Regions from separate parts of the Actimicrobium antarcticum genome, predicted to be linked through region 3. Evidence: predicted binding sites of a transcription regulator. Region 3 holds the regulator's gene; each other region holds the start of a gene.
What was found. Region 3 encodes LexA, which represses DNA repair genes until DNA is damaged. Its sites were predicted from a motif close to ACTGTATNNNNATACAGT; they were not measured.

Region 1 (7,178 bases), on a different contig from region 3:
GAACAGGCTGCCCGGCACCTTCGGATCGTGGCTGTGCGGATTGTTGAAAATGTCGACTTCGGCATCGTGTTGCAATGCAATTTCACGCACGATCGCCAGTCCCAGCCCACTGCCTTCGGCATTGCTGCCAAGGATGCGATAAAAGCGCTCGAAGACATGGTTGCGCTCGGTGGCCGCAATACCGGGTCCTGTGTCTTCGATTTCCAGCATGGCATGCTCGCGGTCCTCATCGATGCGCACGCGGATGGTCACGCTACCGTGCGGCGGGGTGTAGCGCAGCGCGTTGTCGATCAGATTGCCCAGCAATTCGCGCAGCATCATCGGATTGCCACTGGTCATGACGGGATGTCCGGGCTGCTCGAAACCGATATCGATGTGTCGCGTGAAGGCGGTCTGTACCCAGTCCTGCACGACATTGCGGGCCAGTTCGCACAGCTCGATCGGGACGAATGCTTTGGCTTGCGGGGTCTGGTTCTCTGCATGCGCCAGCGCCAGCAGCTGGTTGATCAGGCGGGTGGCCGATTCGGAGCTTTTCGAGAGCTGTTCCAGCGAGCGATGGATTTCTGTCTGTGAGGTCTGGCGCAGCGCCAGTTCCGATTGCATGCGCATGCCGGCCAGCGGCGTTTTCATCTGGTGCGCGGCATCGGCAATGAAGCGCTTTTGCAGCTGGATGGTTTGCGACAGGCGTTCCAGCATGTCGTTGAGCGAGCGCACCAGCGGCGAAATTTCTTCCGGCACCTGGCCGGAGGCGATCGGACTGAGGTCGTCTGGCCGGCGTGCCCGTATGCGTTGCTGCAACTCGGCCAGCGGTGCCAGTCCGCGTGCCAACGCAAACCAGACCAGCGCCAGTGCGACCGGCAGGATGATGAACTGCGGCAGGATCACGCCTTTGATGATTTCATTGGCCAGTTGTGCCCGCTTGTCCAGAGTCTCGCCGACCTGCACCAGCGCGAGTCGTGGCTCCCGCGAGGCGTCGCTGGCCTGTTCCGGAGCGCGCAGATCGACCAGCACATAGGCGATCCGCACTTCGGTGCCGTGCAGTCGGTCGTTGCGGAACTGTACCGAGCTGGTGGCCGGTTTTTCTTCATCCACCAGCGCCGGCATGTCGCGGTCGCCGTCGACAAATTCGCCGCGCGGGCCGAGCACCTGGTAGTACACGTTGTCGACATCGTCAGCGCGCAGGATGTCGCGTGCCGTGCCGGGCAACAGTGCCACCACCTTGCCGTCGACTTCTCGCACCTGTTGCGACAGCACGGTAACGCTGTCATCGAGCGCGCGGTCGAACGGCTGGTTGGCGATCGATTTTGCGACCAGGTAGGTGATGGCAATGCTCATTGGCCAGAGCAGCAGCAACGGCACCAGCATCCAGTCCAGAATTTCGCCGAACAGGGAACGCTGGATCGGTTCTGCGATGTTGTCGGGCGTATCCGCTGGCAGGGTGTTCGGCGTGTTCCGTAGCGGCACGTCAGGTCGCCGCTGGCGCTGGAGGCACGGGCAATGCCGTCACGTCGGGAAATTTTTCGAGGCAGTAACCGAGCCCGCGCACGGTGGCAATCCTGACGCCGCCGCTTTCGATCTTCTTGCGCAAGCGGTGGACGTAGACTTCGATCGCGTTGTTGCTGACTTCCTCACCCCATTCGCACAGATGGTCGACCAGCTGCTCTTTCGAGACCAGCCGGCCGGTACGCTGCAGCAGCACTTCCAGCAAGCCGAGTTCGCGTGCCGACAGATCCAGCATCTGTTCGTTCAGATACGCGATGCGGCCAACCTGATCGTAGGACAGCGGCCCGTGCCGCACCACGGTCGGTCCGCCGCCAACACCGCGCCGGGTCAGGGCGCGCACGCGCGCTTCGAGTTCGGACAGGGCAAATGGCTTGGCCATGTAATCATCAGCACCGAGGTCGAGTCCCTTGACGCGCTGCTCGATTGAATCGGCGGCGGTCAGGATCAGCACGGGCAGGTGGGAATTGCGGGCGCGCAGCTTGCGCAGCACTTCCAGGCCCGACATCCGTGGCAGGCCGAGGTCGAGGATCAGCAGGTCGAAGTCCTGTGTCGACAGCGCCAGATCGGCCTCCACGCCGTTATGCACGCAATCGGTGGCATAGCCGGACTGGCGCAGCGAACGCGTCAATCCATCGGCCAGTACGCTGTCGTCTTCGGCAAGCAGGATACGCATGGTATTTGGCCCAGGGAGGAATGCGCAGAGTTTATTGCGTTCGCTGGATTCGGGCAAGAAATGATGGTTTTGCCAGAGATGACAAATTCACCGGATCGTTCATCGGCGCGGCGGGCTGTAGTCGGGAAAGAACTCCCGTAGCAAAAATTGCTGCAGACCGGCGGACTCTTCCGGACGGGCGCTCAACATAATTTTTTTGCCTAGCCGGCGTGAATCCCACGAGAAATCCTCCTGGGTATGCTGGCGAATGATCTCGATCATCTTCTTGACCACGGCGATCCGGATATCGAGCTCGCTACCTTGTTCGACGTTGAGCATCTGGCTCCAGTTGCGGCCGGCGTCTTTCTTCCAGCCGCGGAACAGGAATTCGGCGTTGTGTGCACCGACACTTTGTAACTGGAACAGGCCGCCGCCGCTTTCCTTCTCGATGCCAGCGGACTTCAGACTGGAGGCGATATTGGCCAGCGCCGCCTGCTTGCCGCGCTCGTTATCCTGTTGCTCGGGCGTGCCGCGTGCAGCCTGGGTTGCGCGTTCCTGTGATTCGGCTTCCGCACGCTGTTGCTGCTTCGCGGCCAGTCGGCTGGAGAAGTCATCGACGGGTGGGGTTGCGGGCTCGGGCGGCGGAACGGTGCGGGCGAGTGCCGGCAGGCTTGGCGTGTCGGGAACTGGCCGCGGTCGACTGGCGCGTACCGGCGCCTGCTTTTGCGGTTTTGGCTTGCGCGGAACGACCGTTGGCCTGGCCGGTACTTCGACGCCGCGTGCGCGCTTCGGCTGTGCCGCGGCATCCGGTACGTTCGGAATCATCATCAACGTGGTTTCGGTATCACGCTTGCCATCCAACGGCTGCGGAAAGTCGCTCGTGTGATGCAGGATAAGCCAGAGCACCAGGCCATGCAGCAGCAGGGTCACGACGGCAGCGACCGAAATTGTGACCGGCCGGGAACGCGGTGGCTCGACCGGAGTCATCCGGTCGGTAGACCGCCGGCGGGGCTGGCGCAATGAGGATGTGGTTTCGTAGGGCAAGTAGCGGCGTGAATTCGGTGGAGTCTCTTGGTGGCAATAAGTCATTGCGTCATCGAATCGACGCAAGTGCGAAGGTTACCACCGGATGCGCAGACAAATATTTCGTCATGTATCCTGCGACCTGCGCGGCCGCATCGTGGGATGATCCCGGATTGCCAGTTGGTCACGTTGACGCCCGGGCCAGAAGTTTGATCTGGCACAAAAAACCCTGCTTGCATAAACCACTGTTTTTTTATACAGTGCGAGCTGTGATTGAATATGATGGCTTGTGATTGATGTAACGATGCCAGATCGCTGGCATCCCTACCGTTGAAAGAAGATTCATGGACGACAAAAAAGCCTTACCCGGTTCAGACAAGAGCAAGGCGCTAGCGGCAGCGCTGGCCCAGATCGAAAAACAGTTCGGCAAAGGTTCGGTCATGCGTATGGCCGATGGCGCCGTGGTCGAAGAAGTCCAGGTCGTATCGACCGGCTCGCTCGGTCTCGACATCGCCCTTGGTGTCGGTGGCCTGCCACGCGGCCGTGTGGTCGAAATTTACGGTCCGGAATCCTCCGGCAAGACCACCCTGACGTTGCAAACCATCGCCGAGATGCAAAAGCTCGGCGGCACCTGCGCCTTTATCGATGCCGAACATGCGCTCGATGTGGGCTACGCCCAAAAACTTGGCATCAACCTGTCGGACCTGCTGATTTCGCAGCCCGATACCGGCGAGCAGGCGCTCGAAATTACCGATGCACTGGTGCGTTCGGGTGCCGTTGACCTGATCGTCATCGACTCGGTCGCCGCCCTGACGCCACGCGCTGAAATCGAAGGCGACATGGGCGATTCGTTGCCTGGTTTGCAGGCACGACTGATGTCGCAAGCACTGCGCAAACTGACTGGGTCGATCAATCGCACCAACACACTGGTCATCTTCATCAACCAGATCCGGATGAAGATCGGTGTCATGTTCGGTAACCCCGAGACCACTACGGGCGGCAATGCATTGAAGTTCTATGCCTCGGTACGCCTGGATATCCGCCGCACCGGCTCGATCAAGTCCGGCGATGAAGTCATCGGCAATGAAACCAAGGTCAAGGTCGTCAAGAACAAGATCGCACCGCCATTTCGCGAAGCGCATTTCGACATTCTGTATGGCGAAGGCGTCTCCCGCGAAGGTGAAATCCTCGATCTCGGCGCAGAGGCCAAGATCGTCGAAAAAGCGGGTGCCTGGTACAGCTACAACGGCGAACGCATCGGCCAGGGCAAGGACAACGCACGCACTTTCCTGAAAGAGCGTCCGGAACTCGCCCGCGAGATCGAAAACAAGGTCCGTGTCTCGCTGGGTGTGCCGGAACTGGGTGCCATCAAGGCCGCCGAGCCTGCCGCCAAAAAGAAAGCAGCAGCCGATAAGGCCGCTGCCGACAGCAAGGACGTCGCGGCAGAATGATCGGCGCGGCTTGCGCTTGTCGGGGAGTGTGCCGGTGTGCTGATGTGCGCACCGCACAGCATCCCGACAAATTCATGCCCGCCGCGCACCGCTGATGGCCCGGCCGCAAGTCAGTCTGAAGGCGAGGGCGCTGCGCTATTTGTCGATGCGTGAACATAGCCGGCTGGAGCTGTCGCGCAAGTTGCAACGTCATGTGCAGGAAGGCGAGGACCTCGACGCCTTGCTTGACTGGCTGGAGAACGCCAAATTCCTGTCGCAAGCGCGTTTTTCGGAATCGTTGATTCACCGTCGTGCGGCGCGCTTCGGTAATAACCGGATCGTCTCCGAACTGCAAAGCCACGGCATTCAGGGCGAGGAACTGAGTGTCCTGAAAGGCAGATTGCAGACTGATGAAGTGGCGCGGGCGCGGGAGGTCTGGCTCCGGAAATTCGGAGAGCCACCGACAAGCGCTGCCGAGCGCGGCAAGCAAATGCGATTTTTGCAGCAACGCGGCTTTTCGCATCGGGCGATTCAGGCGGCAATGCGGTTGCGTGGCGATGAGGATGATTTTATGGCGGACGAGGAATGAGCTAGTTGTTTGGCTGTAGTTGTACGCTCACGCCGATCGTCCATTCGACTGTTTTCTAGTAAATCGCTGGCTACGGGTGTCTTCTACAAGCCGCTGGCGGTGCCGTTCTTGTCGCAATCTCGGGATGTGCGGCTTGGCCGCCAATGGACGATTCGAGTGCCCGCCATCGGGGACGGGTATCAACTACAGGTCCCAAGTACAGGTCCCAAGTACAGGTGTCGAGTCAGTATCAACCCAACTGAAGCCGGGTTCGAGATGACAATGACCGCCGCTCGAAAAGTTACGCAGCAAGGACGACGCACTCGTCCGTCAAGCATGTGCCGTATCGATTAGCGTTAAAAATAGTCCCTTTCCAGACAAGAACTGACGGTAATCAGTCCCAGTAGTTTCCTTTCCTGAAAATAATTCTTTGCCAACCATGAATCATGGTCGACGATTGTTTGCGTTCCGGCAGGTGAGAAGTTTTCCCGGCTGCCCAAAACTGTCTGCCAATTGACTATGCCGGTCCGCCAGATTGCCTGCAATCGGCGCTGCAGATGTGTAATACCAAATTGAGCTGTGCTACACTTTCCCGGTTTTTGCACTGCCGCATGAGCGGTTGTGAACGCAGAATCTGCTTTCACTGAACGCAAATGCGGCCTTCTTTTTTTATCGCCGCTCTTTCATGGCATTGGTCCGTATGCCCCTATCTCCGCCTGTTTCCCGTCGCGCTCTGAAGCACACTCGCTCCATCAAGGTCGAGGCGTTTGCTCGTGATGACGGGTTGTGGGACATCGATGCACAAATTACCGATATTAAAACCCGCGTCGTGACATTGGCTTCTGGCAGTCGTGACGCTGGCGAGCCCATTCATGACCTCAAGCTGCGTCTGACCATCGACCTCGCGTTCAATGTGGTGGCGGCCGAAGCCGTTTCCGACGCTGTACCGTACCCCGGATTTTGCGACACCATCGGCCCGGCCTACCAATCACTAGTCGGCCTGAACCTGCTAAAGGGGTTCAGACATGAACTCAAAGGCCGGGTCGCCGGCATCGCAGGGTGTTCGCACTTGACCGAGCTCGCCCAAATCCTGCCAACCGCAGCGATTCAGGCCTTTGCCGGCGATGTGATCGATACGCGCGACGGCGACAGCGCCAACCAGCATGAAAAACCTTTTCAACTCGACCGCTGCCACGCATTACGCACCGATGGTGTGGCGGTAGCGCAATATTATCCGCGATGGTCGATCAAAGTCGCGGACCCGTCTCAATCCAGTTAGTCAACCCAGCACTTTTACGATCAGCGTTTGAAGGGAAGCTCGCATGAAAATCCATGAGTATCAGGGCAAGGAAATCCTCCGCAAGTATGGCGTCACAGTTCCGCGCGGCATTCCGTGCAATTCCGTCGACGAGGCCGTGAAGGCAGCCGAGACACTCGGTGGCCCGGTCTGGGTGGTCAAAGCCCAGATTCATGCAGGTGGTCGCGGCAAGGGCGGCGGCGTCAAAGTGGCCAAGTCTCTTGAGCAAGTGCGCGAATACGCCACAGCCATCCTCGGCATGCAACTCGTCACGCATCAGACTGGTCCTGAAGGCCAGAAAGTGCGTCGCCTGCTGATCGAAGAAGGCGCCGACATCCAGAAAGAACTGTACGTCAGCCTGGTAACCGATCGTGTTACGCAGCGCGTGGTGCTGATGGCATCCAGCGAAGGCGGCATGGACATCGAAGAAGTCGCCGAAAGCCATCCTGAACTGCTGCATCATGTCGCGATCGATCCGTCGGTTGGCCTGACCGATGCCGAAGCCGATGCGATCTCTGCCAAGATTGGCGTGCCACCGGCCTCCATCGTCGACGCCCGCACCCAGTTGCAAGGCTTGTACAAGGCGTACTGGGAAACCGACGCATCGCTGGCCGAAATCAACCCGCTGATCCTGACCGGCTCCGGCAAGGTCATCGCGCTCGACGCGAAGTTCAACTTTGACGCCAATGCGCTGTATCGCCAGCC
Region 2 (7,178 bases), on a different contig from region 3:
CGCCGGCGTCATGCCGCCACCGAAACCATCACACATATCCGCAAAGCCGTCCTCATGAAACGCCCCCGTCAGATAGATCCCGAATGCAGTCGACACCAGCACCGCCACCAACGGCGACCAGAGCCAGGCAGCACCGGCATAGACCACCGCCGTCGCACAGGCAACCACCGCCCCGGCCATCGGAAAGTAGCGCGATGCGTGCTGCAGCCAGGCTGGCTCGAAGCCGACCCATTGCGGAATCGGGATGCGCGTAAAAAATTGCAGAGCGATGAAAAACAACCTGACTTCGTGCAGGCAGGCATCACCGATTACGCGAATACTAGTCATCGCTTTTATCGCTGACCTGCGCCGATTCAAACGTCGCCATCTCGCACAGGAAATTGACCGATGCCTGCAGCAGCGGCAGCGCCAACGCACACCCGGTGCCCTCGCCCAAGCGCAAATCCAGCTGTAACAAGGGATGCGCTGCGAGGTGTTCCAGCATCTGCTGGTGCCCATGCTCGTTCGAGCAATGCGAAAAAATGCAGTAGTCGAGTAGTGCCGGCTGCAACCGCGCCGCCACCAGCAGCGCGCTGGTCACGATGAAGCCATCGATCAGCAGCACCATGCGCCGCTCGGCGGCGGCCAGCATCGCACCGGCGATCATGGCGATCTCGAATCCGCCGAAGTTGGCGAGGATATCCAGCGGCGCGCTGATGCTGGCGTGATGGGCGATGGCGCGTTCGATGACGGATTGTTTTTGCAGGATGCCTTGCGTGGACAAACCCGTACCGGCACCGACGCAGCGGGCCACCGGAATGCCGGTGATTTTGTGCATGATCGCCGCTGCCGCGGTGGTGTTGCCGATGCCCATTTCTCCGAAGCCGACCACATTGCCGTCGAGCGTGGCAATCAGCTCGGCGCCATGGGCCATCGCGCGGGCGCATTCGTCATTACTCATGGCGGGTTCGACGGCAAAGTTGCGCGTCCCTGCGGCGATTTTCCTGTCGATCAGGCCGTCGCGCGGACCAAAGTCGTGGTTCACACCGGCATCCACGATATGCAGCGCGCACTGTGCCTGCCGCGCGAAGACATTGATGGCCGCGCCTTGCGCCAGGAAGTTTTCCACCATCTGCCAGGTCACGCTTTGCGGGTAGGCCGAGATATTTTCCGCCACGATGCCGTGGTCGGCGGCGAAGACGAGGATGGCTGGCGCGTGGATGGCGGGGCGGGTGGTTTGCTGGATCAGGCCAATCTGGCGGGCGATCGATTCGAGCATGCCGAGGCTGCCGGGGGGTTTGGTTTTGTTATTGACGGCGGCGGCGAGTTGTTGCGACAGTGCGGTGTTGGCGGTGGTGAAGATGGTGGCGATTTGCATGGGGTGATCGGGAGGGTGGCGGGACTATGGGTGGTTCGGGTTGCCATCAGTGGCGTGGGTTGTGTACGGCTGGAAGATAGCACAGGGAGATTGCGAATTGGATGGGGAGCTTGATGCCTGACGTGATTCCCGGATATGGGATTTCGGGATTCGCGAGCGCTGACCGGTGGCGGGCAAGGGGATTGTGCTTGCACCAAAAAGCGCCACCTCTTGAGTGAAAGAACATGGCGTGCCGTGCTTGCTCGTATAGCGTTGGAAGCAACCGTCAAAAAATGAAGAAGCCGTTTGGTGTCACGGTAATGCGTGGGGAGGTATTGGAATAACCCGTCTGACGGTGCGCACAGCGAACAGTCAGACGGACAACGTCAATACAACGCCAGTGGCGTCAGACCTTCTTGACTGCGCCCGTGTCGAGCGCTTTCAGGACATCTGCTGGCCGCATCGGCAGGTGGCGCAACCGCGCACCAACCGCTGCGAAGATGGCATTGCCGATGGCCGGGCCAACGACTGTCGTTGGTGGCTCGCCCATTCCCATCGGGGTTTCGGCACTGGCGACGAACTCGATATCAAGCGCGGGTACGTCGGCCATGCGCAGAGGCGTGTATGCGCCGAGATTGGTGTCGCGGACCTGGCCGTTGACGAACTCGGTTCCCTCGTGCAGAGCCATGCTGACACCCCAAAGGCTGCCGCCTTCGGCCTGCGCCAGAGCGCCATCCGGATGGATGACCGTGCCGCAGTCGATGACCATGTAGAGCTGCTCGACCTTGACGTTGCCGGTCTTGCGATCGACCTTCACCCGTGCCACGCAGGCAGTCCAGGTTGGCATGTCGCGTTCCTGACCAAAGGTGCTGGCAATACCAAGGGCTGTATCTGCAGGCAGTGTCTTGCCCCAGCCCGCTTTTTCCGCGACCCGCTTCAAGACATGCGCCATGCGTGCAGCGCCACCCACTGCATTCGGTGCACTGCCGGCATTTTTTCCAGAGGCATCGAGCATGGTCAATCGAAACGCCAGCGGATCAAGTTTGGCTGCATGTGCTGCTTCGTCTACAAAGCTCTCAACGGCCCAGTTGGTCCAACCCGGTCCAACCGATCGCAGCCAGCCAGGACGGAAGGTGTTGCTGGCCAGATCATTGGAAATCGTGCGCACCCGCTGCGCGCCAACGTTGTACCAGTGATCGGCACCGCTGATGGCAAATGCGTCATAGGGCTGGCCATTTTTTCCTTTCGACAGAAACGCTGGAATCATCGCTTCGGTCGGCCAGCCGGCACTGGCATCGTGTTCCATTGCCGTTACCTTGCCGGTGGCGTTGAACGCCATGCGCAGGCGCTGAATCGATGGTGAACGTGGCGAATCAAAGCGGGCATCGTCAGCGCGGGTGCAGATCAGCTTGACCGGGCGGCCAAAGGCCTGCGCAGCAAGTGCGGCGGGTACCGTGTAGTCGCCGTTGAGACGGCGTCCAAACCCGCCACCAAGCAGATAGCTGTGCATGATTACCTTGGATTCAGGCACACCGAGTGCCTTGGCCAATGTCGGCAGGGCCAGTGACTGCCATTGATTGCCAGTGTGAATATGCCAGATGCCGTCCTTCTGCAACGCCAGGGCGTTGACCGGCTCAAGCTGGAAGTGCAGAACAGTTGATGTGGTGTAGGTCTGTTCGATCTTCAACGAGGCGGCGGCAAACGCGGCTTCTACGCCATCCTCGGCAACCACCGTCGCACCCTTGCTGGTGTCCTTGATGAGTTTCGCACCGTGAGCCTGTATATCGGCCTCCGATACGTTTGCGGCCGAACCGACTTTCCAGTCAACCTTGACCATCTCGGAGGCACGGATGGCGCCTGCATACGAATCGGCCAGCACTACGACCCAACCCGGCACGCTGCCGGAGGGATCATTCAGGGCAATAGTCTTGATGTAACCCTTGACCTTGCGCGCTGCATCGTCCTTGATGGATTTTACCGAGCAACCGTAGCGTGTTGGTGGCAACAGCGCACGTGCATAGACCATGCCGTCGACCTTGGCATCGATACCGTACATTGCACTGCCGTCGGTCTTTGCCTTCACGTCCATCGCCTGCACGTCGTGCCCGATCAGACGCCGGTCTGCCGGTTTTTTGAGGACGATGGCCTTCAATTGTTCTGGTGTGAATGCCTGCGCGATGTTGCCGCGTTCGACAATATTGGCGTAGCTGATGGTACGGCTACCCGATGTGACGTTACCACTGCGTGCGATACAGGATTCGACAGGCACGCCCATCAGGCGTGCACCTTCGGCCACCAGCGCGATGCGCCCGGCGGCACCGGCGCGCGCCAGTGGCTGGTAGCTCTGCCATACCGACCAGCTGCCGCCGGTAACCATGAGACCCCATTTCGGATCGGTGTCGACATAGTTGATCTTGACGCTGGCCCAGTCAGCTTCCAGTTCTTCGGCCAGAATGCGTGCCAGCGCAGTACCCACATGCTGGCCCATTTCCGACTTGGCGATGTTGACGGTGACAGTGCCGTCGCGATCGATCTGGAACCAGATGCTTGGATCGAACGCTGGCTTGCTCGTACCGGCAACTGATGCGGCGATGCTCTGGTCAAACGGCAGAAACGCCAGCGAAAAACCGGCTCCCAGCGCGCTGATGACAAAACCGCGCCGCGACAAGGATGTCGGCGCCTGGTCGGCATTGGCCAATCTTGCGAGCTTATGCATTTGGTTGCACTCCTTTTGACGGCACGCCATTGATTTCAGCAGCAGCTTGCTTGATGGCGCTGCGGATGCGGACATACGCCATGCAGCGGCACAGGTTGCCACTCATGAACGTATCGATGTTGGCGTCGGTTGGTTGCGGGTGATCCTTGAGCAGTGTTGCTGCCTGCATGATCTGCCCGGACTGGCAATAACCACACTGTGGTACCTGAGCGGCGACCCACGCTTTTTGCAGCGCATGCGGACCATTCTGGCCGAGGCCCTCGATGGTGGTCACGGCAGCACCTTCGACGCTACCGACAGGCGTGATGCACGAGCGAACTGCACGGCCATCGACGTGGACGGTGCAGGCACCGCACATGCCGATACCACAGCCAAACTTGGTGCCGGTAAGGCCTACTTCATCGCGAATTACCCACAGCAGGGTAGTCACGGCGTCGACATCCAGGGCGACTGGACGGCCGTTAATCGTAAATTTTTTCATGTAAACCTCGGTTCAACTAGGTAGGGAAATGTTCATGCGAGTGGCAACAATACTGGCTTGCTGCACCCGGTTGTCAGTGCCGAAATCTGGCGGACGGCTGGTTCAATTGAGGGCGCCAAACGATGCCAGGAAAACGTCTTTCATTCTGCGACCTCAACCTGTCGGCAGTTCAGGGAGGATTTGTACAACTGCCGGGCACAGGAGTATGACAGAGGAAATTTTTTTCATGAAAACCAACAGTAGTGCTATGTCAGGTACCTGACTGGTCTGGTCGTAGATTGCCGGTGAGTCGTCGTATTGGTTTAATGCAGTTCTAAAACTGTAGCTGGTCGACTGGTAGAAATCTAAGGTCAATGTGGTTGCCGCTATATACGTGCCACCACCCCCGCATTCCTCCGCCAAACCCAACCACTCCCTCTGCAGAAATCAATGTGAAAAACGCCTTGACGCGACATACCCCTCGTCATCTATACTGTTCATCCATACAGTGTTTATAAAACACCAGAACGGCAGACCTGTTCACATTTATTTACGGAGATTCCCATGCTCGCCTTGCCAACCCGCTTCACCACGCCACCCGCTGCTGCTACTGCTGCCCTGCTCGCGCAGATGCCCGATACGGTCTGGCGCGGCAATCAGATGGGGTCGCACCGGGCGGTGACGACGCCTTCCGGCTTTCGGGCGCTGGACCGTGAATTGCCGAACGGGGGTTGGCCGGCGTCGGTGCTGATCGAGTTATTGCTGTCGCAGCCGGGCATTGGTGAATTGCGCTTGCTGGCGCCGGTGATCGCCGAACTGACTCAGGCCAAAAAAACCGTGATCCTGATGGCGCCACCACATATTCCATTCGCTGCTGCGCTAGCCGAACTGGGCATCGACCTGACCCATATCCTGCTGGTCGAGGCAGAAAAGCCGGCCGACCGTATCTGGGCCATCGAACAAACCCTGAAAAGTGCCAGCTTCGGCGCCCTGCTGTGCTGGCTGCCGCAATGCCGCGCCGACCATCTGCGTCGTTTGCAACTGGCTGCCGGTGGTTGCGAGGGGCTGACGTTTGTTTTGCGGCCGGTCAATGCCCAGCATGAATCCTCGCCAGCGCCGCTGCGCATGGTGTGTCGACCGGCGCCATCCGGCCAGCTGTCTGTCGAAGTCATCAAGCGGCGCGGCCCGGTACAGAGCCAGCCCGTGATCCTGCCGCTGTCGGTGCCTGCGGTGCTGGATCAACCATTCGCCGAACGCATCCGGATTTCCCAAGTTACCCAAGTCACCCAAATCACTCACTTACCGGTCGCCCCTACCCATGCTGTGGATCGCACTCCATTTTCCGCAACTGCCGCTCGATACCGTACTGCGCTGCCGGCCTGACGCCGCGACCGCGCCGGTCGTGGTGGTCGAGCGCAAGCGGGTGGTCTGGTGCAATCACATAGCGACTGGCTCCGGCATTGCGCCGGGCATGTCGGAGGCCAATGCCTGGAGCATGAATGCGCAGCTGCTGGCACTGCCGCGCGCACCAGCACAGGAAAGTGCGGCGCTACAGGAAGCGGCGTTGTGGGCCTTGCATTTCACGCCACAAGTGGTGGTGCAACCGGCCGGGTTGTTGCTCGACATCGATGCCAGCCTGCGACTGTTTGATGGCTTTGAGAAGCTGTCCGGGCAGCTTGCCAGCGGCATCGTTGATCTGGGATTGCAGGCGCAACTGGCCTGTGCGCCGACGGCTGGTGCGGCCTGGCTGCTGGCGCGCAGTGCCGGCGACTGGTGCGACAAGACGCTGGTCGAGATGCTGGCACCGATTCCGCTGAACGTGATCGAGAGCGCGCGCAAGCATCTGGAGTCGCTGTATGGCATCGGTTGCCACACGCTCGGACAACTGCGGCGGATGCCACGCGCCGGCATCGCCCGGCGTTTTGGCAACGACCTGCTGCGTGAAGTCGACCGTGCCTATGGCGACGAAGCCGAAGCGCATGCCTGGTTCACTGCACCCGCCACCTTCGATGTGCGACTGGAATTGCCCGCGCCGGTGTCCCATACCGAAGCGCTGCTATTTGCAGCGCGCCGCTTGCTGCTGCAACTGACCGGCTGGCTCAATGCCCACCAGTCGGCAATCAACAGCATCACGTTGTGGCTGCATCACGAACCGACCCGTCAGCGCGATCATCGCAGTACGCCGGTACGTATTCAGCTGGCCGTTGCCAGCCGTGATCCGGATCACCTGACGCTGTTGCTGCGTGAACGTCTGGGGCAAGTCGCGCTGGTCGATTCGGTAATTGAACTGTCGCTGGCGGCTGACCAGATCGTTGCGCTGGCCACGCCCAACCAGGAACTGTTCGCTACGGCAGCGGCGCAGGCAGAAAGCGTCGGCCTGCTGGTCGAGCGTCTGCAAAGCCGGTTGGGTGCGCAGTGTGTACATCAGCTATCACTGATGGCCGATCACCGTCCTGAAAAAAGTTTCCGGTTGCTGCCGGTGGGAGCGCGACGCGAGCGCATCAACGCACTGCCAACCCAGCCAATTGCAGCTCGCCCGACCTGGCTGCTGACCAAGCCGTTGCCGTTGATCACACGCCAGCACAAACCGTTTTACCAAAGTCCGTTGACGCTGCTGGCCGGCCCCGAGCGGATCGAAGCCGGCTGGTGGGATGACGACCTGGCGC
Region 3 (7,178 bases):
CATGTGAAAAGAGCGGGATCTCCCGCTCATGGTTCCTGCCGGCGCTGCAACCGCAGTCGGTTGCAGCGCCTGTGATGTCACTGAATCAACGGCCGCGGCCACCGGAGCGGCGTGGGGCCGATGACTTGACGCCACCAAAGCTCTTCGACGGACCGCCGCCTTGTGGCTTGGCGGTTGGCGAAACACGGGTCTTGACGACCGCCGTACGTCCTTGCGGCTGACCACGGCCGCCACCGCCACCGCCACTGCGCAGCTGGATCGGCTGGGCGCGGGCATGCGGGTCGGGTTCGAAGCCCGGCACGATTTCTTTTGGCAATTCACGCTTGATCAGCTTTTCGATGTCACGCAGCATTTCGTGCTCGTCGACGCAAACCAGCGAGACCGCTTCACCGGTCGCGCCGGCGCGACCGGTACGGCCGATGCGATGGACATAATCTTCCGGGATGTTGGGCAGGTCGTAGTTGACCACGTGTGGCAATTGATCGATGTCGATACCGCGGGCGGCGATGTCGGTGGCGACCAGCACTTGCAGCTTGCCATCCTTGAACTCGGCCAGTGCCTTGGTGCGGGCAGACTGGCTCTTGTTGCCGTGGATCGCCATGCCGCTGATGCCGTCTTTTTCAAGTTGCTCGACAAGCTTGTTGGCACCATGCTTGGTGCGTGTGAAGACCAGTACTTGCGGCCAGTTGTTGGTCTTGATCAGGTGCGCAAGCAATGGATGCTTTTTGTCACGATCGACCGGATAAATTTTCTGGGCGATGATTTCGACGGTCGAATTGCGGCGAGCCACTTCGATCATCGCAGGTGCGTTGAGCAGGCCATCGGCGAGAGTCTTGATCTCTTCCGAGAAGGTGGCCGAGAACAGCAGGTTCTGGCGTTTCTTGGGCAGTACGGCCAGGATTTTCTTGATGTCCTTGATGAAGCCCATGTCCAGCATGCGGTCGGCTTCGTCGAGGATCAGGATCTCGACCTGCGACAGATTCACGGTGCCTTGCTGCATGTGATCGAGCAGACGGCCAGGGGTCGCTACCAGGATATCGACGCCGTGCTTCAACAGCTTGATTTGCGGATTGATACCGACGCCACCGAAGATCACGGCCGAGGTCAGTTTCAGATATTTGCCGTAGGTACGGACACTTTCTTCAACCTGCGCAGCGAGTTCGCGTGTCGGGGTCAGGATCAGTGCGCGGATCGGGCGGGTTGCGGTATTGGTGGTTGGTGCAGCGGCGCCGGTGGACAGGCGATGCAGGATCGGCAGCGTGAAGCCGGCGGTTTTTCCTGTACCGGTCTGTGCACCCGCCAGCAAATCGCCACCCAGCAGGACGGCAGGAATCGCCTGTGCCTGAATCGGGGTAGGGACGGTGTAGCCGTGTTCGGTGACGGCGCGCACGATATCGGCAGACAAGCCGAGTTGAGCAAATGACATAGGGACTTTATAGAAATATTGGCCTGTCGCCATGATGGGCGCCAGTCGCAGGCAAACGGATTAGGATGCTGAGGTCAGTAGACAGCGGCAAGGTGACTGGACGATTTGCCGCGTAGGCGAAGTATAGCAGCGCTTGCTTGCAGGGAAGGGATAAACCGGCGTGGCGCGCCCCGGATTGCACATCCGGATGGCGAGCGTGGGAAGGGCACGACCACGTGCCCCTGAAGACTTACTTCTTTGCGAACGGTGACAGCGCGGCGACCATCTGGGCAAAGATTTTTGGGGTGCCCGCAATGACTTCGTCCTTGTACAGATAGTCCGATTCGCCGGCAAACGTGCCGACGATGCCGCCCGCTTCGGTCACCATCAGCGATCCTGCAGCCATGTCCCACGGCTTCAGGCCTTTTTCAAAAAAGCCATCCAGACGACCAGCAGCGACATACGCCAGATCCAGTGCGGCAGCGCCCGGACGACGCAGGCCGGCGCATTTTTGCGTCATGATCCGGAACATGTCGATATATTCTTCCAGGCCTTGCATGTTACGGAACGGGAAGCCGGTGCCGATCAGCGAGTCTTGCATGCGATCACGTTTGGTGACGCGCAAACGCTTGTCGTTGAGGAACGCGCCAGCACCTTTCGATGCGGTAAACAAGTCGTTGCGGGTCGGGTCGTAAATGACGGCCTGGGTGATGATGCCGCGCTGCTGCAATGCGATCGACACGCAGTACTGCGGAAAGCCGTGGATGAAGTTCGTGGTGCCATCGAGCGGATCGATGATCCAGACATTCTCGTTGTCGTCGTGCAGGTTCTCCGATGCGCCGGATTCTTCGGCGAGGATGGCATGGGTCGGATAGGCGTTGGTCAGAATCTCTATGATCGCCTGCTCGGCAGCCTGGTCGACATCGGTCACGAAGTCATTCGGTGACTTCTCGACATACTTGACCTTGTCGATGTCGAATGAAGCACGGTTGATGATCGCGGCGGCGCGACGCGCAGCCTTGATCGCTGTGTTGAGCATGGGATTCATAGCGGTTCCGTTAAAATGGCGGCGCCGTCGCAATCGGACGGGCCACCTAAATTGAAATTAATGAGCGATGCGACATCGTTTAATCCTCCAACGTGCCGCGCAATGGCGCCATTTTAAATGAACCCAGACCAATTCGACACGTCTCTTTTTACCCGCCTGCGATTCGTGCTGGTGGAAACCAGCCGACCAGGCAATATTGGCGCCGCGGCGCGTGCCATGAAAACCATGGGATTTTCCGATCTGGTGCTGGTCAATCCACGGTTTCCGGATGCTGCCAGCCAGGAGGAAGCGGTTGCCTTTGCCAGTGGCGCGCAGGATGTATTGTCCGGTGCCCGGATCGTTGGCTCGATCGAGGAAGCGCTGATGGATTGCAATTTTGCGGCAGCGGTCAGCGCCAGATTGCGGGAGTTCTCGCCGCCCGTAACGGCACCGCGCGAACTGGCTGCCGAACTGGCCGGCAACGTGAGCTTGAAAGCTGCTCTTGTGTTTGGTAACGAACGCTTCGGCCTGCCCAATGAGATCGTCGAAAAGTGCAATGTGCTGATTAACATCCCCGCCAATCCGGCGTATTCATCACTGAATCTGGGACAGGCCGTGCAGGTGCTGGCTTACGAATGCCGGGTGGCCGCTTTGGGCGATGGCCACATCGATAGCCCGGTCGGCTTTCACGGTGATGCGGCAAGTTTGATCCAGGTCGACGGGATGTACCAGCATCTGGAAGAAGCGCTGGTGGCAATTGATTTCCTGAATCCGGACAGCCCGAAAAAACTGATGCCGCGGTTGAAGCGGATGTTTTCACGGACTGGTCTGGAAGTCGAGGAGGTCAATATCCTGCGCGGCATCGCCAAAAAGATTTTGTCCTCGCTGCCGGTTAAAAAATGATGTGGTCGTGATCGACTGTCAAATCAGTTCCACGATCGCAGCAATCCCACCGCCAGTCCTTCCAGCGAAAATTCATCGCGCTCCGGGTCCACCCGAATAGGTTGGAAGTCGGGGTTTTCGGGAAGCAGTTCGATCATCGTATCGGTTTTGCGATACCGCTTGACGGTGACATCGTCACCCAGTCGCGCAACCACGATCTGGCCATTGCGCGCGCTGTCGGATTTTTTGACGGCAATCAGGTCGCCATCAAAAATGCCAGCGTCGCGCATCGACATCCCACGCACCTTCAGTAAGTAGTCGGGCTTTGCCGAGAACAGGGCCGGGTCTACCTGGTAGGTGGCTTCGACGTGCTCCTGCGCGAGGATAGGGGAGCCGGCAGCGACCCGACCGATCAGCGGCAGGCTGAGCTGGAGCAGGGCAGGGTGCGGCAAGACCAACTGGCGTGGCGCGCGTTCGGTATCGTTCTTCAGCAGCCGAATGCCGCGTGACGTGCCGGGTGAAATTTCGATGGCACCTTTGCGGGCCAGAGCCTGCAAATGCTCTTCGGCCGCATTGGCGGAACGAAAGCCCAGTTCTTTGGCGATTTCGGCCCTTGTCGGCGGAAAGCCCGTGTTGTCGATTGCATCCTTGATGAGACCAAGGATTTGTTCCTGGCGCGCGGTGAGCTTGATCATGGAGGTGGCTTTGCTGTTTAGGTGAACAGCCTGTAGTTTTATACAGTGCGACCTCGAACGCAAGGAGATTTATCAATGAAAACCAGGTCTTTTCGGCGATAAGTGTCTGTAGACGTTGAGTTTTGTCAGGTTTGCGGTTACTCTTGCCGACTTTCCTCTTCCCACACTCGTCTTGACGCCGAGGTGGGCGATTTTTTCAATCCGTCCAACAGGAGATTGCATGCGTCATTATGAAATAGTATTTATCGTCCATCCGGATCAAAGCGAGCAAGTGCCCGCGATGATCGAACGCTACAAGGCCATCGTTGCGGCCCATAGCGGTGTTGTCCACCGTGTGGAAGATTGGGGTCGTCGTCAGATGGCTTACCTGATCCAGAAGCTCGCCAAGGCACACTATGTTTGCATGAACATCGAATGCGACAACGAGACCCTCGTCGAAATCGAAACCGGTTTCAAATTCAATGATGCAGTCCTGCGTCACCTGACCGTCAAGTTGAAGAAAGCGGAAACCACGCCTTCGCCAATGATGAAGGCAGTGCAAAAGGAAGATGCGGCCAAGAGCCATCGTTCCGAGGCACCTGCAGCGTAATTGTTACCAGGAAGAGTGAATCAGCTTCAGTTTGTTGGCAGCATTGCCGAGCGTGAAATCATGCGCTACACACCGGCAGGCATCCCGATCGTGTCCGCGAAATTGCAGCACACGTCGCAACAAACCGAAGCACGCGTCGAACGGCTGGTCGAGTTTGAAATTTCTGCCATAGCAGCAGGTGAAATTTCAGGTCGATTCAATCAGGCCCAATTGGGTCAGGCGTTTCAGTTCACCGGTTTCCTGGCACGCAAGAACCGCAATAGCAGAAGTCTCGTGTTTCACATCATTGATTTCGAACCCACCCTAGATACAGGAGCCTCAAATGGCATTCGGTAAAAAATTCGACAAGAACAAGCTCAAGCTCAAAGAAAAACGCAAGCAACAGAATCCATTGTTCAAGCGCAAGAAGTTCTGCCGCTTCACCGCAGCACACGTTGAACAAGTCGACTACAAAGACGTCGATACGCTGAAGGATTTCGTTCAGGAAAACGGCAAGATCATGCCAGCCCGCCTGACCGGTACCCGCGCTCACTATCAACGCCAGGTCGACACGGCAATCAAGCGCGCTCGTTTCCTCGCGCTGCTGCCGTACACCGATCTGCACCACGCGTAATTGACGTCAACTTCAATTACTCAATTCGGAGAAAAACATGCAAATCATTTTGTTAGAAAAAGTCATTAACCTTGGCAATCTTGGCGAAGTCGTCAAGGTCAAGGACGGTTACGCACGTAACTTCCTGATCCCGCAACGCATGGCACGTCGTGCTACGACCAGCGCTGTTGCCGAGTTCGAAGTCAAGCGCGCAGAACTGGAAAAGATCGCTGAAGAGAAGCTGGTTGCTTGCCAGGCGCAAGGCGAGAAGCTGGCCGGCATGACCGTTCAGATCACGCAGAAATCAGGCGTCGACGGCCGCCTGTTCGGTTCAGTCACCAATGCCGATATCGCTGACGCATTGAGCAAGCAAGGCTTCGCGGTTGAGAAAGCGCAAGTCCGCTTGCCACAAGGTCCGTTGAAGACGACTGGTGATCATCCCGTATCGGTTGCCCTGCATACCGACGTGGTTGTTGAAGTCACTGTTGCCGTACTGGGTCAGCACGCTTAAGTCTTAGCCTGCCTGTTCTGAAAAAGCCGGATTCGTCCGGCTTTTTTACGTCCGGCGCGACCTTGTCCTGTGTGCGGGCGATGCATGAAAAACGCATTGTTGCGATACTAAAATTGCTGTGATGCAGCCCAAATCAGTCGGGTTCAGCAGGTATAATTCGCGCCATGAACAAACGCGACCGACCCGATTCACGCTCTGACTCCCGCTTCGATTCCCGCTCCGACTCGCGCCCGGACGATCAGGTAGATGCGCTGCGCGTGCCCCCGCATTCGATCGAAGCCGAGCAATCCGTCCTTGGCGGTTTGCTGCTCGATAACGCCGCCTGGGATCGTATTGCCGATTTCGTCCACCAGGATGACTTCTATCGCTACGACCATCGCCTGATTTTCCAGCACATCGTCAAATTGATTAACGGCTCCAAACCAGCCGACGTGATCACGGTGTTCGAGTCCCTGACCAGCACCGGCAAAGGCGAGGAGGTCGGTGGTCTGTCCTACCTGAATGCACTGGCCCAGAACACGCCGTCGGCCGCAAATATCCGGCGCTATGCCGAAATCGTGCGTGACCGTGGCGTGCTGCGCAAACTGATTACCGTGGCCGATGAAATCTCGGGCCAGGCATTCAATCCGCAGGGCAAGGAAGTCAAGCAGATGCTTGATGAAGCCGAATCGAAGATCTTTGCAATCGCGGAAGAGGGCTCGCGTGGCGCCCAGGGTTTTCAGGAAATCCAGCCACTGCTGACGCAAGTCGTCGAACGGATCGATGAACTCTACAACCGCGACAATCAAAGCGACATCACCGGAGTGCCCACCGGTTTTGCCGATCTCGACAAGATGACGTCCGGCCTGCAACCCGGCGACCTGATCATCGTGGCCGGACGGCCATCGATGGGAAAGACCGCGTTCTCGATCAACATCGGCGAGAACGTCGCGATCGATACGGGTTTGCCGGTCGCGGTGTTTTCCATGGAGATGGGTGGTACCCAGCTGGCCATGCGGATGCTGGGTTCGGTCGGGCGGCTGGATCAACATCGGCTGCGCACCGGCAAGCTGGCCGACGAAGACTGGCCACGCCTGACCCATGCGATCCAGAAAATGAACGATGCCCAGCTGTATATCGATGAAACGCCGGCGCTCAATTCGATCGAATTGCGGGCCCGCTCCCGGCGTCTGTCGCGCCAGTGCGGCAAGCTCGGCCTGATCATCATCGACTACTTGCAACTGATGTCTGGAAACGGCGCCGGCGAAAATCGCGCGACCGAAATTTCCGAAATTTCTCGGAATCTGAAAGGGCTGGCCAAGGAATTGAATTGTCCGGTGATCGCCTTGTCGCAGCTCAATCGCTCGCTCGAACAACGTCCCAACAAGCGTCCGGTGATGTCCGACTTGCGCGAATCGGGCGCAATCGAGCAGGATGCCGACGTGATCCTGTTCATCTACCGCGACGAAGTCTACAACCCCGATTCTCCCGATAAGGG

Region 1: recA (recombinase RecA) is a predicted target of LexA. The motif match lies at 3,423-3,440, and genes of this name have one in related genera.
Region 2: imuA (translesion DNA synthesis-associated protein ImuA) is a predicted target of LexA. The motif match lies at 5,005-5,022, and genes of this name have one in related genera.

The regions. Positions count from the first base shown of each region.
Region 1 covers NZ_BAAAZE010000008.1:702,733-709,910, forward strand. Annotated here, with positions in the region: gene ABD720_RS11120 (sensor histidine kinase) at 1-1,464, opposite strand, end outside; gene ABD720_RS11125 (response regulator) at 1,466-2,176, opposite strand; gene ABD720_RS11130 (hypothetical protein) at 2,276-3,244, opposite strand; gene recA (recombinase RecA) at 3,523-4,629, shown strand; gene recX (recombination regulator RecX) at 4,724-5,197, shown strand; gene ABD720_RS11145 (DUF2889 domain-containing protein) at 5,877-6,455, shown strand; gene sucC (ADP-forming succinate--CoA ligase subunit beta) at 6,499-7,178, shown strand, end outside.
Region 2 covers NZ_BAAAZE010000012.1:161,937-169,114, forward strand. Annotated here, with positions in the region: gene ABD720_RS15050 (adenosylcobinamide-GDP ribazoletransferase) at 1-327, opposite strand, end outside; gene cobT (nicotinate-nucleotide--dimethylbenzimidazole phosphoribosyltransferase) at 320-1,357, opposite strand; gene ABD720_RS15060 (xanthine dehydrogenase family protein molybdopterin-binding subunit) at 1,743-4,052, opposite strand; gene ABD720_RS15065 ((2Fe-2S)-binding protein) at 4,045-4,533, opposite strand; gene imuA (translesion DNA synthesis-associated protein ImuA) at 5,077-5,895, shown strand; gene ABD720_RS15075 (Y-family DNA polymerase) at 5,831-7,178, shown strand, end outside.
Region 3 covers NZ_BAAAZE010000001.1:208,577-215,754, reverse strand. Annotated here, with positions in the region: gene ABD720_RS00960 (DEAD/DEAH box helicase) at 86-1,426, opposite strand; gene ABD720_RS00955 (inositol monophosphatase family protein) at 1,656-2,453, opposite strand; gene ABD720_RS00950 (RNA methyltransferase) at 2,571-3,335, shown strand; gene lexA (transcriptional repressor LexA) at 3,359-4,009, opposite strand; gene rpsF (30S ribosomal protein S6) at 4,230-4,598, shown strand; gene priB (primosomal replication protein N) at 4,614-4,934, shown strand; gene rpsR (30S ribosomal protein S18) at 4,921-5,211, shown strand; gene rplI (50S ribosomal protein L9) at 5,249-5,701, shown strand; gene ABD720_RS00920 (replicative DNA helicase) at 5,866-7,178, shown strand, end outside.